DNA from 4 places in the Pseudoduganella sp. GW821-FHT12E03 genome. Region 2 is predicted to be linked to each of the others. Evidence: predicted binding sites of a transcription regulator. Region 2 holds the regulator's gene; each other region holds the start of a gene.
The links. Region 2 encodes sigma-54, which starts transcription at its own class of promoters, with help from an activator protein. Its sites were predicted from a motif close to TGGCANGNAANCTGCTTT; they were not measured.
Positions count from the first base shown of each region.

Region 1: the regulator sigma-54 is predicted to act here: its motif matches at 2,372-2,389, upstream of adh (aldehyde dehydrogenase).
Region 3: the regulator sigma-54 is predicted to act here: its motif matches at 1,720-1,737, upstream of AC1RRC_RS22580 (PEP-CTERM sorting domain-containing protein).
Region 4: the regulator sigma-54 is predicted to act here: its motif matches at 2,574-2,591, upstream of AC1RRC_RS14835 (pilin).

Region 1 is NZ_JBXAQJ010000023.1:8,877-13,262, reverse strand. It holds gene AC1RRC_RS32595 (TonB-dependent receptor family protein) at 1-1,147, opposite strand, end outside; gene AC1RRC_RS32590 (beta-propeller fold lactonase family protein) at 1,306-2,262, shown strand; gene adh (aldehyde dehydrogenase) at 2,469-3,989, shown strand; gene AC1RRC_RS32580 (DUF779 domain-containing protein) at 3,990-4,361, shown strand.
Region 2 is NZ_JBXAQJ010000010.1:6,320-10,705, forward strand. It holds gene lptC (LPS export ABC transporter periplasmic protein LptC) at 1-233, shown strand, start outside; gene lptA (lipopolysaccharide transport periplasmic protein LptA) at 332-910, shown strand; gene lptB (LPS export ABC transporter ATP-binding protein) at 912-1,706, shown strand; gene AC1RRC_RS23835 (RNA polymerase factor sigma-54) at 1,712-3,208, shown strand; gene hpf (ribosome hibernation-promoting factor, HPF/YfiA family) at 3,279-3,638, shown strand; gene AC1RRC_RS23845 (enoyl-CoA hydratase/isomerase family protein) at 3,749-4,386, shown strand, end outside.
Region 3 is NZ_JBXAQJ010000009.1:96,980-101,365, reverse strand. It holds gene AC1RRC_RS22590 (hypothetical protein) at 1-417, opposite strand, end outside; gene AC1RRC_RS22585 (dienelactone hydrolase family protein) at 736-1,620, shown strand; gene AC1RRC_RS22580 (PEP-CTERM sorting domain-containing protein) at 1,775-2,422, shown strand; gene AC1RRC_RS22575 (hypothetical protein) at 2,710-3,087, opposite strand; gene AC1RRC_RS22570 (SDR family NAD(P)-dependent oxidoreductase) at 3,100-3,909, opposite strand; gene AC1RRC_RS22565 (hypothetical protein) at 3,939-4,193, opposite strand; gene AC1RRC_RS22560 (thiolase family protein) at 4,190-4,386, opposite strand, start outside.
Region 4 is NZ_JBXAQJ010000005.1:290,264-294,649, reverse strand. It holds gene sucC (ADP-forming succinate--CoA ligase subunit beta) at 1-847, shown strand, start outside; gene sucD (succinate--CoA ligase subunit alpha) at 862-1,743, shown strand; gene AC1RRC_RS14840 (FHA domain-containing protein) at 1,816-2,433, shown strand; gene AC1RRC_RS14835 (pilin) at 2,647-3,117, shown strand; gene AC1RRC_RS14830 (flagellar brake protein) at 3,183-3,896, opposite strand; partial or broken gene AC1RRC_RS14825 (cyclic pyranopterin monophosphate synthase MoaC) at 3,987-4,184, opposite strand.

The DNA.
Region 1 (4,386 bases), on a different contig from region 2:
TGCCGGCGAAGTTTTCATATCCCTTGCGTGCATCCGACGAGCGGCCATATTCGACGCCCGCCGTGGTACTGAGCTTGCCGCCGCCCAGTGCACGGACGTCGATCCAACTGACATCGGCGCCATAAAAATCCCGGTCGAAATCCACCACGCCGCCCGAATGACTGGCCGGCGCCTGGAATGCGCGCGAGAACGCCTGGTACTGGATCACTTGCCGGTTGCCGCCATACAGCGACACTTTCAGGCGGCTGTCGCCAAAGCGCTGTTCCCATGCCGCGCCGATTTGCTGGTGGTCGATGCTCTTGCGCGTGTTGTAGCGTTCCGCAAAGGTACGCTTCGGCGTCACCGTATCGGTGGTATCGGTTTCGCCCGCGCGTGCATCGCGCAGGTAAGTTGCCCACGTCACTCCCAGCGGGTCTTGCGTATCCTTCTGGCGCAAGCCGCTGGCGGTCACCGTCAATTTGCCGCCGTCATTGGGCCGCACCACCAGCTTGGCATAAGCCTGGTCGCGCCGCGCGGCGCTGTGGTCGCGGTAGCCATCCGTGTCGAAACGCGAGGCATCGAGCAGGTAGCCAATGCCGCCGGCCTGGCCTTGCGCATTGACGTCGACCTTGCGCGCGCCGTCGCTGCCGCCCATAACGGACGTTTCCAGCATTGGTTTACCGTCCGGTTCGCGCGTAAACAATTGCACCACGCCGCCCGAGTGATTGCCATAGGCGGCGGAAAACGGCCCGCGCAACACTTCAATGCGCTGCGCCTGGTCCAGGTTGAAGGTGGCCGCCTGGCCCTGCCCATCGGGCATCGACGCCGGGATGCCATCGGCCACCAGCTTGACGCCGCGCACCCCGAAGGCGGAACGGGCGCCGAAGCCGCGCGATGAAATCTGCAAGTCCTGCGCATAGTTTTGCCGGTTTTGCGCCACCAGCCCCGGCACCGCCGCCAGCGCGTCCGAGGCGTTGACCCGCATTTGTCCTTCGCGGATGCGTTCCCCGTCGATGACATCCACCGCCGCCGGGAAGTCAAAGCTGCTGTGCTCCACGCGGCTGCCGCTGACGATGACGACCTGCTCCGGGCCATCCGCCAGCGCATTGGCGGTCCAGATACTACCCACCAGGGCGGCAAGAGTGGTCAAGCGAATACGGGGTTGCATTTGATTCTCCTTATATGGTTTCACTGCCGGAAACCGTAAGCAATATACCTGCCATGGTGAAAGCCGGCCGCACCGCAATGATGTATCAATGGCACGCGGCTTGCATTCCTGGTCCCCACGCGCGCAAGAACGCGCAGCCCAACACCAGGAGACCCACCATGAAAACCGCTTATTGTCTGCGCGCCACCGCCGCCGTTGCAACCCTGTTCGCACATGCCGCGTTATGCGCCGCGCCGCTGGCCTATGTGCCCAACGAGAAATCCGGCTCCATCAGCGTGCTCGATACCGCCACCGATACCGTGCTGCGCAGCCTCCCGGCCGGTAAGCGCCCGCGTGGCATTGCGTATGACACGGTCGGCAACCGGCTGTTCGTGACGGATGCGGGCAGCAACACCCTGCTGATGCTCGACAGCGGCGGCGCCGGCGGTGCAATACGTACGCTGGCGCTGGGCAGCTCGCCGGAAGGCGTCAGCGTTTCGCCCGACGGCCGCTACGCTGCCGTGGCGGTGGAAGAGGGCAACAGCGTCACGCTGGTCGATGCCCACACGGGCCTGCGCCTGGCCGACATTCCTGTGCAGGGTAAAAATCCGGAGCACGCCGTGTTTAGTCCCGACAGCCGCTGGCTGTATGTCAGCGCGGAAGAGGCGGAGCAGGTCGACGTGATCGATGTCGCGCAGCGCCGCCAGACCGGCGCCGTGGCGGTGGGCTTGCGTCCGCGCGGCATCGGTTTCCTGCCCGATGGCAGCCGCGCCTACATCGCCTGTGAACTGGTCAATGCCGTGTATGTGGTCGATACCGCCAGCCGCGCCGCCATCGCCACGATCCCGGCGGGACGCAACGCCAATGGCATTGCGGTGCATCCGAACGGCGCCAAGGTCTACGTATCGAATGGCACCGATGGCAGCGTGATGCAGATCGATACCGCCACCAACCAGGTCAGCGCCACTATCGCCGTCGGCAAGCGTCCGTGGAATATGGCGATCACCCCGGACGGCAGCAAGCTGTATGTGGCCAATGGCCGCTCCAACAGTGTTTCCGTGATCGATACGGCGGCCGCCCGCAAGACCGCCGACATCGCCGTCGGTGAATTGCCGTGGGGTGTGGCAATCCGCTGAATTGTTGGCGTCGATGGCGATGGAACAGGTGGAGCAAACCTGTGCCGTTCTGGCACAGCTTGCAACAACGCAGTGTTTCAAATGCGGTGCAAATCCCGGCAAAACAGGCTGGCACGGTGTTTGCGAAACAGGGAGTGTGCTCAACGCCACCGTCCCGCAAGGAACGGCTCGAATCACCACCAAACCTATTGAAGAAAGAGGATGACATGAATCTCGCGGACATCACCAAACTGGGCGTCGCCAATCCCTACAAGCAGCGCTACGACAACTTCATCGGCGGTAAATTCGTGCCGCCGGTGAAGGGCGAATACTTCGCCAACCTGACCCCGATCACCGGCAAGCCGTTCTGCGAAGTGGCCCGCTCCACGGCGGAAGACGTGGAAATCGCACTCGATGCCGCGCACGCCGCCAAGGATGCCTGGGCCAAGACCTCGCAAACCGAACGCGCCAACATCCTGAACCGGATTGCCGACCGCATGGAACAAAACCTGTCCGTGCTGGCGATCGCGGAAACCATCGACAACGGCAAGCCAATCCGCGAGACCACGGCCGCCGACATCCCGCTGGCGATTGACCACTTCCGCTACTTCGCCGGCTGCATCCGCGCCCAGGAAGGCTCCGTCGCGCAGATCGACGCCAACACCTACGCTTACCACTTCCATGAACCGCTGGGCGTGGTGGGCCAGATCATTCCGTGGAACTTCCCGATCCTGATGGCGGTATGGAAGCTGGCGCCGGCACTGGCTGCCGGCAATTGCGTGGTGCTGAAGCCGGCCGAGCAAACCCCGGCGTCGATCCTGGTGCTGGTGGAACTGATTGCCGACTTGTTGCCGCCAGGCGTGCTCAATGTCGTCAATGGCTTTGGCCTGGAAGCGGGCAAGCCGCTGGCGTCGTCGAAACGCATCGCCAAGATCGCCTTCACCGGCGAAACGGGCACCGGCCGCCTGATCATGCAATACGCGGCGCAAAACCTGATTCCGGTGACCCTGGAACTGGGCGGCAAATCGCCCAACATCTTCTTCGAAGACGTGATGGACGCGGACGACGCGTTCTTCGACAAGTGCCTGGAAGGTTTCGCCATGTTCGCGCTGAACCAGGGCGAAGTGTGCACCTGCCCGTCGCGCGTACTGATCCAGGAATCGATCTATGACGCCTTCATCGAGCGCGCTCTGAAGCGCGTGGCCGCCATCAAGCAGGGCAACCCGCTGGACGCCTCCACCATGATCGGCGCGCAGGCATCGCACGAACAACTGGAAAAAATCCTGTCGTACATGGACATCGGCGCCCAGGAAGGCGCGGAGTTGCTGGCCGGCGGCGTGCGCACCATCCAGAACGGCGACCTGGAAGGCGGCTATTACGTGCAGCCGACCGTGTTCAAGGGCCACAACAAGATGCGCATCTTCCAGGAAGAGATCTTTGGCCCGGTGGTGTCGGTGACCACCTTCAAGGATGAAGAAGATGCGCTGCGCATTGCCAACGACACGCTGTACGGCCTGGGCGCCGGTGTCTGGACCCGCGATGGTTCGCGCGCCTTCCGCGTCGGCCGTGGCATCCAGGCCGGCCGCGTGTGGACCAATTGCTACCACCTGTATCCGGCGCACGCGGCATTCGGCGGCTACAAGCAGTCGGGCATCGGCCGTGAAAACCACAAGATGATGCTGGAACACTACCAGCAGACCAAGAATCTGCTGGTCAGCTACAACCCGAACGCGCTGGGCTTCTTTTAAATGAAAACCGCCGTCGCCAGAGTTATCGCCACCGACGCCGCACTGGAAATGATCGCCGCCCTGCGCCACCGCTACGGGCCGATCATGTTCTTCCAGTCCGGCGGTTGCTGCGACGGCAGCACGCCGATGTGCTATCAGGTCGGAGAGTTCAACCTCAGCGACACGGATATCTACCTCGGCAATCTCGGCGGCGCGCCGTTTTACATCGGCATGGAGCAGTACGAATACTGGGAACACACGCAACTGATTATCGACGTGGTGCCGGGCAATGGCGGCATGTTTTCGCTCGATAACGGTTCGGGCCAGCGTTTCTTGACCCGTTCACGTTTGTTTACAGACCAGGAATGCAGTGCATTGGGATTAAAACCATAACGGAGACTATCGTGCAGAAAAAAAT
Region 2 (4,386 bases):
ACAATGTGCGCGTGGACCGCGCCGCCAGCGGCAAGTCGGCCGCGATGGTGATGACCACGCAGGCGATGACGGTGTATCCGGACGAAGACCGGATGGAAACGGACCAGCCGGTGCAAGTGGTGCAGGGCGGCGCCAGCATGACGGCGCAAGGCATGCGCGCCAATAACGCGACGCGCGAAGTGCACTTGCAAGGCCGTGGTTCCATCGTGTTGCCACCCAAGGCGCAACCATAGCAACACATGGGTGCAGGGCCTTCAGGCCGGGCATCCACATATTAATACATGGGTGCAGGGCCTTCAGGCCGGGCATCCACATATCGGAAATGTGATATATGGCGATTAAATATATTGCGGCGGCAGCCGCGCTGCTGCTGGCGATCGGCGCCAGCCACGCGGAAAAGGCGGACTCGTACAAGCCGACGGAAATCCAGTACGACACGGCTGACCTCGACGACGTCAAGCAGATCCGCACCTTGCGCGGCAACGTCGTGCTCACGCGCGGCACCCTGCGCATGAAGTCCGACAAGGCGGTCGTGACGCAAGACCCGGAAGGCTACCAGCACGTGACGTTGACGGGCGTGCCGGGCAAGCCGGCCACGTTCCGCCAGAAGCGCGACGGCGACGGCGAGCAATGGGTTGAAGGCGAAGCCGAACGTATTGATTACGATGGCCGCATTGAACTGGTCAAACTGTTTTCAAAAGCCCGCATCAAGCGCCTGGAAGGCAGCCGTCCGAGCGATGAAGTGGCGGGGGAATTCATTTCCTATGACAGCCGCAAGGAATACTTCAGCGTGCGCAATACCGTGACCGGCGACAGCAAGCCGGGCGCGGGCCGCGGCACGATGGTGATTCAGCCGTCAGCCAAGCGTCCGCCGCCGGACGGCGCAACCCAGCCTGAGGCGGGGAAATAAGATGGCGCAGGCGGAAGTTCAAGCTGCGGCGCCAGTTGCGGCGCCCATGGCCAATTGCGGCAGTACCCTGCTGGTGCGCGGCCTGCAAAAATCGTATGGCAAGCGCCAGGTGGTGCATGACGTGTCGCTGCAAGTCGAATGCGGCGAAGTGGTGGGCTTGCTGGGGCCGAACGGCGCGGGCAAGACCACCTCGTTTTACATGATCGTGGGCCTGGTGCCGTCCGATGCGGGCAGTATCGAGATTGCCGGCAGGGATGTGTCGTCGATGCCGATCCACCAGCGGGCGGCGCTGGGCCTGTCCTACCTGCCGCAGGAAGCGTCGGTATTCCGCAAGCTGACGGTGGAAGAAAATATCCGCGCGGTGCTGGAGATCCAAAAGGTCAACGGCAAACCGCTGGCGAAGGCAGACATCGACGAGCGGCTGAACCGGCTGCTGGCGGACCTGCAAATCGAGAAATTGCGTGAAAACGCGGCGCTGTCCCTGTCTGGCGGCGAGCGCCGCCGCGTGGAAATCGCACGCGCCCTGGCCACCAATCCGCGCTTCGTGCTGCTCGATGAACCTTTTGCCGGCGTCGACCCGATTGCCGTCATCGAGATCCAGCGCATTGTCCGTTTCCTCAAGGAGCGCGGTATCGGTGTGCTGATCACTGACCACAATGTGCGCGAGACGCTGGGTATCTGCGACCGCGCGTACATCATCAACCAGGGCGCCGTGCTAGCCTCGGGCCGTCCGGACGACATCATCGCCGACGAATCCGTGCGCCGCGTCTACCTGGGTGAACATTTCCGTATGTAGGAACCATGAAACAGTCACTGCAACTTCGCACTTCGCAGCACCTTGCGCTGACTCCTCAGCTGCAGCAGTCGATCCGCCTGCTGCAATTGTCCACCCTGGAGCTGCATCAGGAACTGGAACAAATCCTCGGCGAAAACCCGTTGCTGGAACGCCTGGACGATCCGCTCGACCATTCGGTGCGCCTGCTGGCCGATGGCGCCATCAGCGCGCCGGTGCAAAACGGCGCGGAAGCCACGCCGGACACCTTGCAGCCGCCATCGGATGGCGCCGCGCCGGCCGATGGCGACGCCCCGCATGAAGGCGGGGCCGAGGGCGGCGAGGGCGACAACGCCGGCGCGGCCGACGGCGACAGCGACTGGAGCGATGTCGGCCGGGCCAAGAGTCCGGATGACGACGATTCCCGCCCGCAAATCGAAGCCAGCCACTGCACCCTGCGCGAACATTTGCTGGAGCAAATGCGCGTAACGGTGACGGAAGAGCGCGACCGCATCCTGATGGAACTGATCATCGATGCGCTCGACGACAACGGTTACCTCGAAGAGTCGCTGGAAGAAATCCATGCCCGCCTGCCGGAAGAAGCGGAAGTGGACTTCGATGAGCTGCGCACGTCGCTGACCTTGCTGCAAAGTTTTGATCCGGCCGGCGTGGGCGCGCGCAGCGCGTCCGAATGCCTGGCATTGCAAATCAGGCAAATGCCGAATGTGCCGCTGGTGACGCGCCGCATGGCGCTGGTCATCGTCGACAAGCACCTGACCTGGTTTGCCCAGCGCGAATTCAACAAGCTGAAAAAAGCCCTCGATTGCGACGATGAAGACTTGCGCGAGGCGCAAGCGGTGATTCGCCTGTGCAATCCCCATCCGGGCGCGGAATTCGCATCGGACGTGTCCGATTACGTGGTGCCGGACGTGATTGTGAAAAAAGCCCGCAACGGCTGGCAAGTGACCCTGAACAACGACGTCATGCCGCGCCTGCGCGTCAATGCGATGTATGCGAACTTGTTGAAGCAGGGCAAGAGCGAATCCGCGATGGGCGCACAGTTGCAGGAAGCCAAGTGGCTGATTAAAAACATGCGCCAGCGCTTCGACACGATCTTGCGCGTGGCCCAGGCCATCGTTGAGCGGCAAAAGAATTTCTTCTCGCACGGCGCGGTAGCGATGCGGCCCCTTGTGTTGCGTGAAATTGCTGATACACTGGGTCTACACGAGAGCACTATTTCTCGTGTAACAACTCAAAAATATATGCTCACGCCCCATGGCATGTTTGAGTTGAAATACTTCTTTGGCAGCCACGTCGCAACAGAAGCAGGAGGAGAGGCGTCCTCCACGGCGATACGGGCGCTGATCGTGCAATTGACAGGAGCAGAAGACCCTAAAAATCCATTATCCGACAGTAAGATTGCGGACATGCTGGGGGAACAAGGCATGGTAATTGCGCGACGGACTGTTGCCAAATATCGCGAAGCATTGAAAATCCCGCCCGTTAGTCTGCGCAAAGCTCTGTAGTGTTACTGGGTTCCCCTGCGCGCCACAGCATAACTGTGATACGTACGAACCTTCATCTTTAGGAGTGTGTATGAATCTCACCATCAGTGGACATCATCTCGAAGTGACCCCCGCGATTCGCGAATACGTGCAGAACAAACTGGAACGCGTAAAACGTCATTTCGATCAAGTAATTGATATTGCTGTCATCCTGACTGTAGATAACCTCACCGAGAAAGAGAAAAGGCAAAAAGCCGAGATCAATCTGCGAATGTCCGGCAAGACCGTGTACGTGGAAAGCCTGTCGCAAGACTTGTACGCTGCCATCGATACGCTGGTCGATAAACTGGATCGCCAGGTTATGAAATACAAAGGCAAGATACAAGAGCATAACCACACCGCGATCAAACACCTTCCGGATAATTACGACGAGTCGGCCGCCACCGCATAAGCGGTCCCCGATACTCGGACGAAAAGGGCGCAGTTGGCGCCCTTTTTTGCGCCTGTACTATTCCCATGGCGACGCTACAATAGCTTTCTTTCAATTCAGCGATGCCTGCCATGAGCGAACCAGTCGTGACACATGTCCTCACCCACATCAGCAACGGAACCGGGTTTATCACGTTGGACCGGCCGAAGGCATTGAATTCCCTGTCGCTCGACATGGTGCGCGCCATGACCGGCATCTTGCTGGCCTGGCGCGATGATCCGCAAGTGGCGGCAGTGGTGATCCGCAGCAGCAGTGAAAAAGCGCTGTGCGCCGGCGGCGATATCCGCTTTTTCCATGACGCCGGCAAAGCCACACCGCAGGGCGGCAGCGCGCTGCTGGAAGATTTTTTCACGGAAGAATATGCGCTGAACCACCTGATCCATTACTACCCGAAACCGTATATCGCCATCATGGATGGCGTGGTGATGGGCGGCGGCATGGGCATTGCGCAGGGCGGACCCGGCTGCGGCGTGCGCATCGTCACGGAGCGCACGAAAATGGCGATGCCGGAAGTGAATATCGGCTTGTTCCCGGATGTCGGCGGCAGTCATTTCCTGTCGCATGCACCGGGCCAGCTGGGACGCTATCTCGGCGTCACGGGCGTGACGGTGGGCGCGGCCGACGCGCTGTACGCGGACCTGGCCGACCACTTCGTGCCAGTGGCGCAATTGCCGGCGCTGGCGGCGTTGCTGGCAGCGACGCCGGGCGC
Region 3 (4,386 bases), on a different contig from region 2:
AAAGCCGCCAAACCAGCCATACACCGGTTCCGCCAGCTCGATTTCCAGGATGAAGGCCAGCGAATTCCAGTCTTCCTTGATGACCGACGTCAGGCGGCCCCATTCGCGCATGCTGACGCCGTTCAGTTGCGCAATCTTGATGCGCTGGTCGAGACCGCCATCGTGCTTGTACGGCAGGGAAGGGCTCCACCATGGGCTCATGGGGGATGTCGGACCGAGCTTGGCGTCGCCGCCGAAGCGCGCGGGCACTACGCTCGATTCACTGTTGAATTTGTAGATCAACATGCCGGCAGGCAGCAAGTCTTTGGTGGGTTCACCGAACATCAGTTGGAACGCGTCGCCCACGGTGGCGCCGGTGCTGGAATCGGTGATGATCTTGCTCACGTCACCCCAGCTCATTTCCTCATTCAAGGCCATTTCACATTCTCCTCAGCAAGAAGTTAGAAGTATGCGCCGGTTATTGCTGGGTTTAAACAAAAAAAAGCCCACCGCGAGGGTGGGCTAAATCCAATTCTTTGGGAAGAAATGGAGGAGACAGATGCATCATACGGTGGTATCGCTATCAAGTCCAATTTTTTATGCTGATCATAGATATTCTCAGTATGAATGGTTTTCCCAGCAATTTTGCTGCGCGATACATAAAATTTGTGCAAGCATATGCAACAAAAGTAGATCACCAATACGGGGGCCATGCGCTAGACTGGCGGCCACCGTCATCCTGAAAGGAGCTTCGTCGTGACCCGTAAAACCGCCGCTGATTTTGATCCCGAAGTGTTGAAACTGTTTGACCAGTATGTCCATGGCGCCATCGACCGCCGTACGTTCCTGTCCAGCGCCAGCCGCTATGCGGTGGGCGGCGCCACGGCGGCCAGCCTGTTGACGGCGCTGAGCCCCAGCTTCGCGGCGCCGGTGGTGGACAAGGAAGACAAGCGCATCACGGCGAAATTCGTTGAATATCCGTCGCCGCAAGGGTATGGCACGGTGCGCGGCTACCTGGTGACGCCGGCCAATGCCAAGGGCAAATTGCCGCTGGTGCTGGTGGTGCATGAAAACCGCGGCTTGAATCCGCACATCGAAGACATCGCGCGCCGGGTGGCGCTGGATGGCTTCATTGCCTTCGCGCCCGACGCGCTGACGCCGCTGGGCGGCTATCCAGGCGATGAAGACAAGGCCCGCGCCGAATTTGCCAAGCTCGATCCGGCCAAGACCCGCGCCGACTTCGTGGCGGCGGCCAAGTGGCTGCAGGCGCAGCCGGGCGGCAATGGCAAACTGGGCGTGGTGGGCTTTTGCTTTGGCGGCGGGATTTCCAATTACCTGGCCACGCAATTGCCGGACCTGGTCGCCGCCGTGCCATTCTATGGCGCGCAGCCTGCGGCAGCCGATGTGCCGCGCATCAAGGCCGCCTTGCTGATTCACGACGCTGGCAATGACCAGCGCATCCTGGCTGGCTGGCCGGCCTATGAAACCGCGCTGAAGGAAGCCGGGATCAAGTACGAGCATTACACGTACCCTGCGGTCGAGCACGGTTTCAACAACGACACCACGCCGCGCTACGACGCCGCCGCCGCCAAGCTGGCGTGGCAGCGCACCATCGATTTCTTCAAGGCCAAGCTGGCTTGACGTTGTCCAGTCCGGCACCTCCGCAGTGACGCTGCAGGGGTGTCGGATTTCTTCGCATGTCTCCCTCCGGCCCTGGTCATCTCCCTGCAGTCAATCGCGCGGCATAAAAATTGCAAAGTGAATAACCTTGCCGATTGATAAAAAGGAGATAACCGTGAAACATTGCATGCTGTTCCTGCTGGGCCTGACAGCCGCCTTGCCGGCCATGGCCGATGTGATTTACCGCTGGCATACCGTCACCGCGTCGCCCGAATTACCCGACTTTGATGCGGTGTTGCAAATTACCGATGAAGCGTTTTGGCGCGGCCATGTGTTCCTTGATTTCACCGGCTGCGCGGGCATGGGATGTACGCTGGCCGCTGCCAATGCCGGCATTGTGTACACCGGCTATTCATTTGCCCAGGGCAGCCACGGCCATCAACCGCCAATGGTGATGGGCGTGTATGACAAGTTTGATTTGCAATTCGACCGCGTGGGCGGCGTGACGGGCAGCTTCCGCTATAACACCACGGAAGTGGAACTGAACATGTCCGGCCATTCGCTCTGGTCGGTCGACTTGTTGCGCGGCGATCCCTACCTCGGCACGCTTTGTGGCGGTCCCACGTATTGCAGCGGCACCACCGGCTATTTCACAGCAGACAGCCTGCCACCACCGCTACCGGTGCCGGAACCCGCCTCGCTGGGATTGATGGCGGCCGGCATGGCGGCGCTGGCGGCAACGCGGCGCAAGGTCAGCCCATGGCGGAGGCCTGCATTTCAGCCCGCGCTTCGGCATGGGCCTGGCGCGACAGGGTTAGCATGATTTCGTCCGGAGCAAAGCCTCGTTCCAGCAAAAATTTCCAGGCGGCCAATACGCCAACTTGCCGGTCCAGCAGGATGGCGTACGTTTTCACGGCCGCCGCGTCATCAAAAGGATATAAAAGTTCGGACATCACGCCCTCGCAAGTAGCTCACCTGGGATTCGGGTGGCATTGAGGTCGCGTGCAGGGGTCGGGCAGCGCAGTGGGGGGCTTCAGCTTTTATGAAGTAATTGAAGTTTACGCCCGTGATTGCTCGGGCGCAACTCCAATTCGCGGGTAAGCAACAACTTTATTGTCCAGGACGCGCCTGTTTCAAGTAGGCGATAAACAGCACGCCATACACAATGTCGGGCACCAGCAGGGCGGGGAATTGCCATCCAATCATGCCCGACATCCAGACCAGCGTCAGGCTGGCCGCCAGCATCAGTTTCAGGAACGCGCCCAGGCCCGCCAGCGACCGGTGACGCTCCGGATCGATGGCGATCATGGCATAGCCGATGCCGAACGTGATGGCAATCGCGGCAATGATTTGCAGCAGTGCGATGCCGCTGGCATTGAGCCGCAAATCGAGCAGCGCATTGGCATGGCTGCCGGCCAGCAGCAGCGGCGTGCCCGCCAGCAGGTTGAAGGCGGCGGCGGAAAAGAACAGCGGGCGGTGCGCCAGCATGGTCGCGGCTCCCTATGAAATCAGGCGCAGGATGCCGGGATAGCTGTTCGGCAGCAGGCGCGTCAGCCAGTGCACGGTGCTCGAGCGGTAGCCGGTCACAATGCGGCGCTTGCCTTTGCGCAGGCCATTGACGATATCGTCCGCGCAGTCTTCCGGCGGCGTGATCAGCAGCTTTTCCGCCTTGGCGGCAAAGGTCGCCTCCATCTCGCCGGCCGCCTTGACCCGCCGTCCGGCCCGTTCGATATTGGTGCGGATGCCGCCCGGATGCACGCACACGGCGTGCACGCCGGTGCCGTCGAGTTCTTGCCACAGGCACTCGGTCAAGCCGCGCACGGCGAATTTCGACATGTTGTAGGCGCTCTGGCAAGGGAACCCCAGCAAGCCGAAAATGCTGGAAATGTTGACGATCCAGCCTTCGCGCTGCGCCAGCATCATCGGCATGAAGGCCTTGGTGCCGTACAGCACGCCGTACATGTTCAAGTCCAGTTGCCAGCGGAATTCCTCGACCGTGGTGTTGGCCACGCTGCCGATCACGGTGGCGCCGGCATTGTTGACGATCACGTGGGCGGCGCCGAAGTCGCGCCGGACCTCGTCCGCATGGGCGACAAACGCTTCCCACGACGTGGCGTCGAGCCGGTAGCCGCGCACCTGCTGCGGACTCGTGACACCGGCGTCGCGCAACAGTTTGATGGTGCCGTCCAGGCCTTCCATGTTGATGTCGGACAGGGCCAGGTGCGCGCCTTCGCGGGCGAAGCGCAGGGCCAGGGCGCGGCCGATGCCGGAGCCCGCGCCGGTGATGACGACGGTTTTATTGTGGAACATGGTGTCTCTCTTTTCTCGTTCGATGCAGGTCAGGCCGGCTGGCGGCGCAGCGGCAGCAGGTGCAGCATGCCGAACAGCACACTGAGCACGATGCTGGTGGACAGCGGTCCCGGGTAGCGCCGCACCAGGCCAAACAGGACGATGGTTTCCAGCACATGGGCGGCCAGCACCAGCGCGGCGGCCGGCGCCAGGAGGGCCAGCGAGGCGGGCAGCAGTCCTGCCGCCACCGCCGCGCCGGAGAGGTACAGCGCCAGGCAGGCGCTTTTCAGGAAGATATTGATCATGGTTGGTCCTTGCTGAGAATGTGGATGGCCACGGCGGCTTCTTCGATGCCTTGCAGGCCGCCGCCGTTTTCCTGGATCGCGTGGCGGGCGCCAGGCACCTGGCGCGCGCCCGCTTCGCCGCGCAACTGGCTCACCAGTTCGTACAACTGGCCGATGCCGGTCGCGCCCAGCGGATGGCCTTTGGATTCCAGGC
Region 4 (4,386 bases), on a different contig from region 2:
ACTGTACGTCTCGCTGGTCACCGACCGCGTGACCCAGCGCGTTGTGCTGATGGCGTCGTCGGAAGGCGGCATGGACATCGAAGAAGTCGCTGAAAAGCACCCTGAACTGATCCACAACGTGGTGATCGATCCAGCCGTCGGCCTGACCGACGCGGATGCGGACGCCGTTGCGGCGAAAATCGGCGTGCCAGCCGAATCGATCCTGGACGCGCGCGCCAACCTGCAAGGCCTGTACAAAGCGTACTGGGAAACCGATGCATCGCTGGCTGAAATCAACCCGCTGATCCTGACCGGTTCGGGCAAAGTCATCGCCCTGGATGCGAAGTTCAACTTCGACTCCAACGCCCTGTTCCGTCATCCGGAAATCGTCGCTTACCGCGACCTGGACGAAGAAGATCCAGCCGAAGTCGAAGCATCGAAATTCGACCTGGCCTACATCTCCCTGGACGGCAACATCGGCTGCCTGGTGAACGGCGCCGGCCTGGCCATGGCAACCATGGACACGATTAAACTGTTCGGCGGCGAACCTGCCAACTTCCTGGACGTGGGCGGTGGCGCCACGGCTGAGAAAGTGACCGAAGCGTTCAAGATCATGCTGAAGAACCCTGGCCTGAAAGCCATCCTGGTGAATATCTTCGGCGGCATTATGCGTTGCGACGTGATCGCCGAAGGCGTGATCACCGCATCGAAAGCCGTTTCCCTGCAAGTGCCGCTGGTCGTGCGCATGAAGGGCACCAACGAAGATCTGGGCAAGAAGATGCTGGCTGACTCTGGTCTGCCGATCATCGCTGCTGACACCATGGAAGACGCTGCCAAGAGCGTTGTTGCCGCTGCAGCTGGTAAATAATTAAGGGAATCAACATGTCTATTCTGATCAACAAAGACACCAAAGTCATCACCCAAGGCATCACCGGCAAGACCGGCCAGTTCCACACCCGCGGTTGCCGCGACTACGCCAACGGCCGCGAAGCATTCGTTGCTGGCGTGAACCCGAAGAAAGCCGGCGAAGACTTCGAAGGCATTCCAATCTACGCGTCCGTCAAGGAAGCCAAATCGGAAACCGGCGCCACTGTTTCCGTGATCTACGTGCCGCCGGCAGGCGCTGCCGCCGCGATCTGGGAAGCCGTTGAAGCTGAACTGGACCTGGCTATTTGCATTACCGAAGGCATTCCAGTCCGCGACATGATGGAAGTCAAAGACCGCATGGCCAAAGCTGGTTCCAAGACCCTGCTGCTGGGCCCGAACTGCCCAGGCCTGATCACCCCTGACGAAATCAAGATCGGCATCATGCCAGGTCACATCCACCGTAAAGGCCGCATCGGCGTGGTGTCCCGTTCGGGCACGCTGACCTATGAAGCAGTGGGTCAGCTGACCGCACTGGGCCTGGGCCAGTCGTCGGCAGTTGGTATCGGTGGTGACCCGATCAACGGCCTGAAGCACATCGACGTGATGCGCATGTTCAACGAAGATCCAGATACCGACGCGGTCATCATGATCGGTGAAATCGGTGGTCCGGACGAAGCCAACGCAGCCCGTTGGATCAAGGACAACATGAAGAAGCCAGTGGTTGGCTTCATCGCCGGCGTTACCGCGCCTCCAGGCAAACGCATGGGCCACGCCGGCGCGCTGATCTCCGGTGGCGCTGACACCGCGGATGCCAAGCTGGAAATCATGGAAGCCTGCGGCATTACCGTCACCCGCAACCCGTCCGAAATGGCGCGTCTGCTGAAAGCAATGCTGTAATTCAAGCTTTTGGTGAATAATAAGGGGGAGCGTCAAGCTCCCCTTTTTTTATTCCTACTTCGGAGGCGCTGGTTGGGGAAGATCATCATTGCGCGCGACGGCGTGGTCGAACAGGAAATCGCGTTGAACAAGGAACGCATGACCATCGGCCGCCGCAGCCATAACGACATCGTGCTCAGCCATCCGGCCGTCAGCGGCGAACATGCCGTCATCACGACCATCCTCGATGATTCCTTCCTGGAAGACCTTCGCAGCACCAATGGCACGTTCGTCAACGGCCAGCGCATCGGCAAACATTTCCTGCAGCATGGCGACGCCATCAAACTGGCCAAGTACCAGATCGATTACCTGGCCGATGGCGTGCGCCCGCAAGCCGAAGCCGCCACGCCGTCGGACGCCACCGTGCCGCTGCCCCAGGTGGCCGTGACGGCGCCAGGACGGGTCGAAGTCATGAATGGCGCCAATGCCGGCAAGCAGTTGGCGCTCACCAAGCCCTTGACGACTCTGGGCCGTCCGGTGGTGCAAGTGGTGGTGATTTCCCGTGGCGTCGATGCATATTCCATTGCCCAGGTGGAGGGCGACGCGCCCACCCTGGTCAATGGCGCCGTGCTGGGCAAGCAGCCGGTGCGGCTGAAAAACGGCGACATTATCGATCTCAGCGGCACGCAAATGGCATTTCGACAAGATTGATCTGACAAAATCTGTCAGTTGCCAATTTTTGGCCATGCGAGCTGACAAATTTTGCCGGTTGACTGACAAAAAACGTCAATCCGGCTGCCTGGATTGACAGAAATTGTCGTAAATCATGACTTTCAATGGCGAAAACAGGCTGGCACGCGGTTTGCTCTTACTCAAACGTGGCACCAAACAACCTGTACCAATCACCGCCTGAGGAGAATCAAAATGAAATCCATTAAACAAATCAAGAAGCAAGCACAAGCCGGCTTCACCCTGATCGAACTGATGATTGTGGTTGCCATTATCGGTATCCTGGCGGCTGTGGCGATTCCAGCGTACAGTGATTACACGATAAAAGCCAAGATTGCTAATGCGCTGGGCGCCGTTACTCCGCTGAAAACTGCGGTTGGCCTGTGCGCCCAGGAAGCTGGAGGCGTGCTGACCGGTTGCAATACGACCGCCGCTGGCGCCGTGACCGTCGTTCCAGTCTTTACCGCGACCAAGGAAGTGGCATCGGCAACGGTTGCCGGTGGTACGATTACTGTGACGCTGGCAACCGGCATCGGCACCGGCGTTGATGGCTTGGTCATCACCATGGCCCCAACTGCTGCCGCCAACGGCACGGCAATCACCTGGAACAATACCACCACCGTGACGAATACCGCAGCTGCGGCGGCGATCACGAAAAACAACTAATCCATCTGGCTGATACCGCCCGGTTAGGGCGGCAAAAAAACCGGGCTGAGGCCCGGTTTTTGTTTTTAGACAATCTTTTGCCGGTCCGCGATCAACGCTTCATACGTCAGGTTTTGCAGCAAAGTGTAATGCGACGGATCGAGCCCCGAGAATTGCACGCCATAGGTATGCATGGACGGCCGCTCCGGCGTGGCGGGTTTGATGGCGTTGGAGTTGCGCACGTGCGCATAGGTATTGACCAGCACTTGCCGGTTATCCGGCGGCGCCAGCAACGTAAACGACAGTCCGACCTTGGCGTCACCTCCCGGCAGCGGCAATTCCGATTCGAGCAGCGCGCCCGAGACACTGAGATTGACCAGGAACACGTTGGCCTTGATGCCGCCCGCGCACGCGAGCTGGGCGGGAATGTCGACTTTGACGCGCATCGCCGTGCGCAGGCTGGTGCCCTGGATGCGTGCAGGGAAGGCGACATGCGCATACAGCAGTGGACGGTCGAAGACGCGCTGCACGACCGTGGAAAAAGCGCACACGTTGACGCCGGAAAAGACGCGGATCGTCAGCTTGTCGCCTTCGGCCAAGGCGACCGGGGCGCCATTTTCCAGTGGCGCCTTGACGATCATGTATTCATCCTTGATCCAGCCGATGACCGTGGAAAAGTGCTGGATCGGCTTCAGCGTGCGGTGCGTGATCAACTGGATCCGTCCACCCACCTGCAAATTCATTTGCTCGAACTCAACCTCTTGCGTCCGCGCTTCCGCCGCCGCTGTGCTGCTGGTCATGCCTGTCCTTTGCTGTAACCATGTTCGGGCGGCAATTATATACCGATGGTTGTAAATTTGGCATGATCGTGCGCGGACCGCGGCACGGTATTAACTGGTGGCGCTCCAGTCACCCGACTTGCCGCCATGCTTTTCCATGACCCGGATGTCGGACATCACCATGCCCCGGTCGACCGCCTTGCACATGTCGTAGATGGTCAGCAGTCCCACCTGAACGGACGTCAGCGCTTCCATCTCGACCCCGGTTTTGCCGTAGGTTTCCACTTGCGCGCGGCAGTGGACGGTGGCGTTGGGTTCGCAAATTTCTGGTTCTTGTCACCACTTAGTTACACAAAAATGGGACAGGATTTACCCGATCCTAGTGTCAGTTTACAGCTGGATGACGGCACGGGCTAGTTGTCCCATGCCGACAGATTTCTGTTTCGCGATCTTCGCTCATCAGTATTGCGAGTTTGGGTCAAGTGTTCTCAATTCTTAATGTTCTCCATGC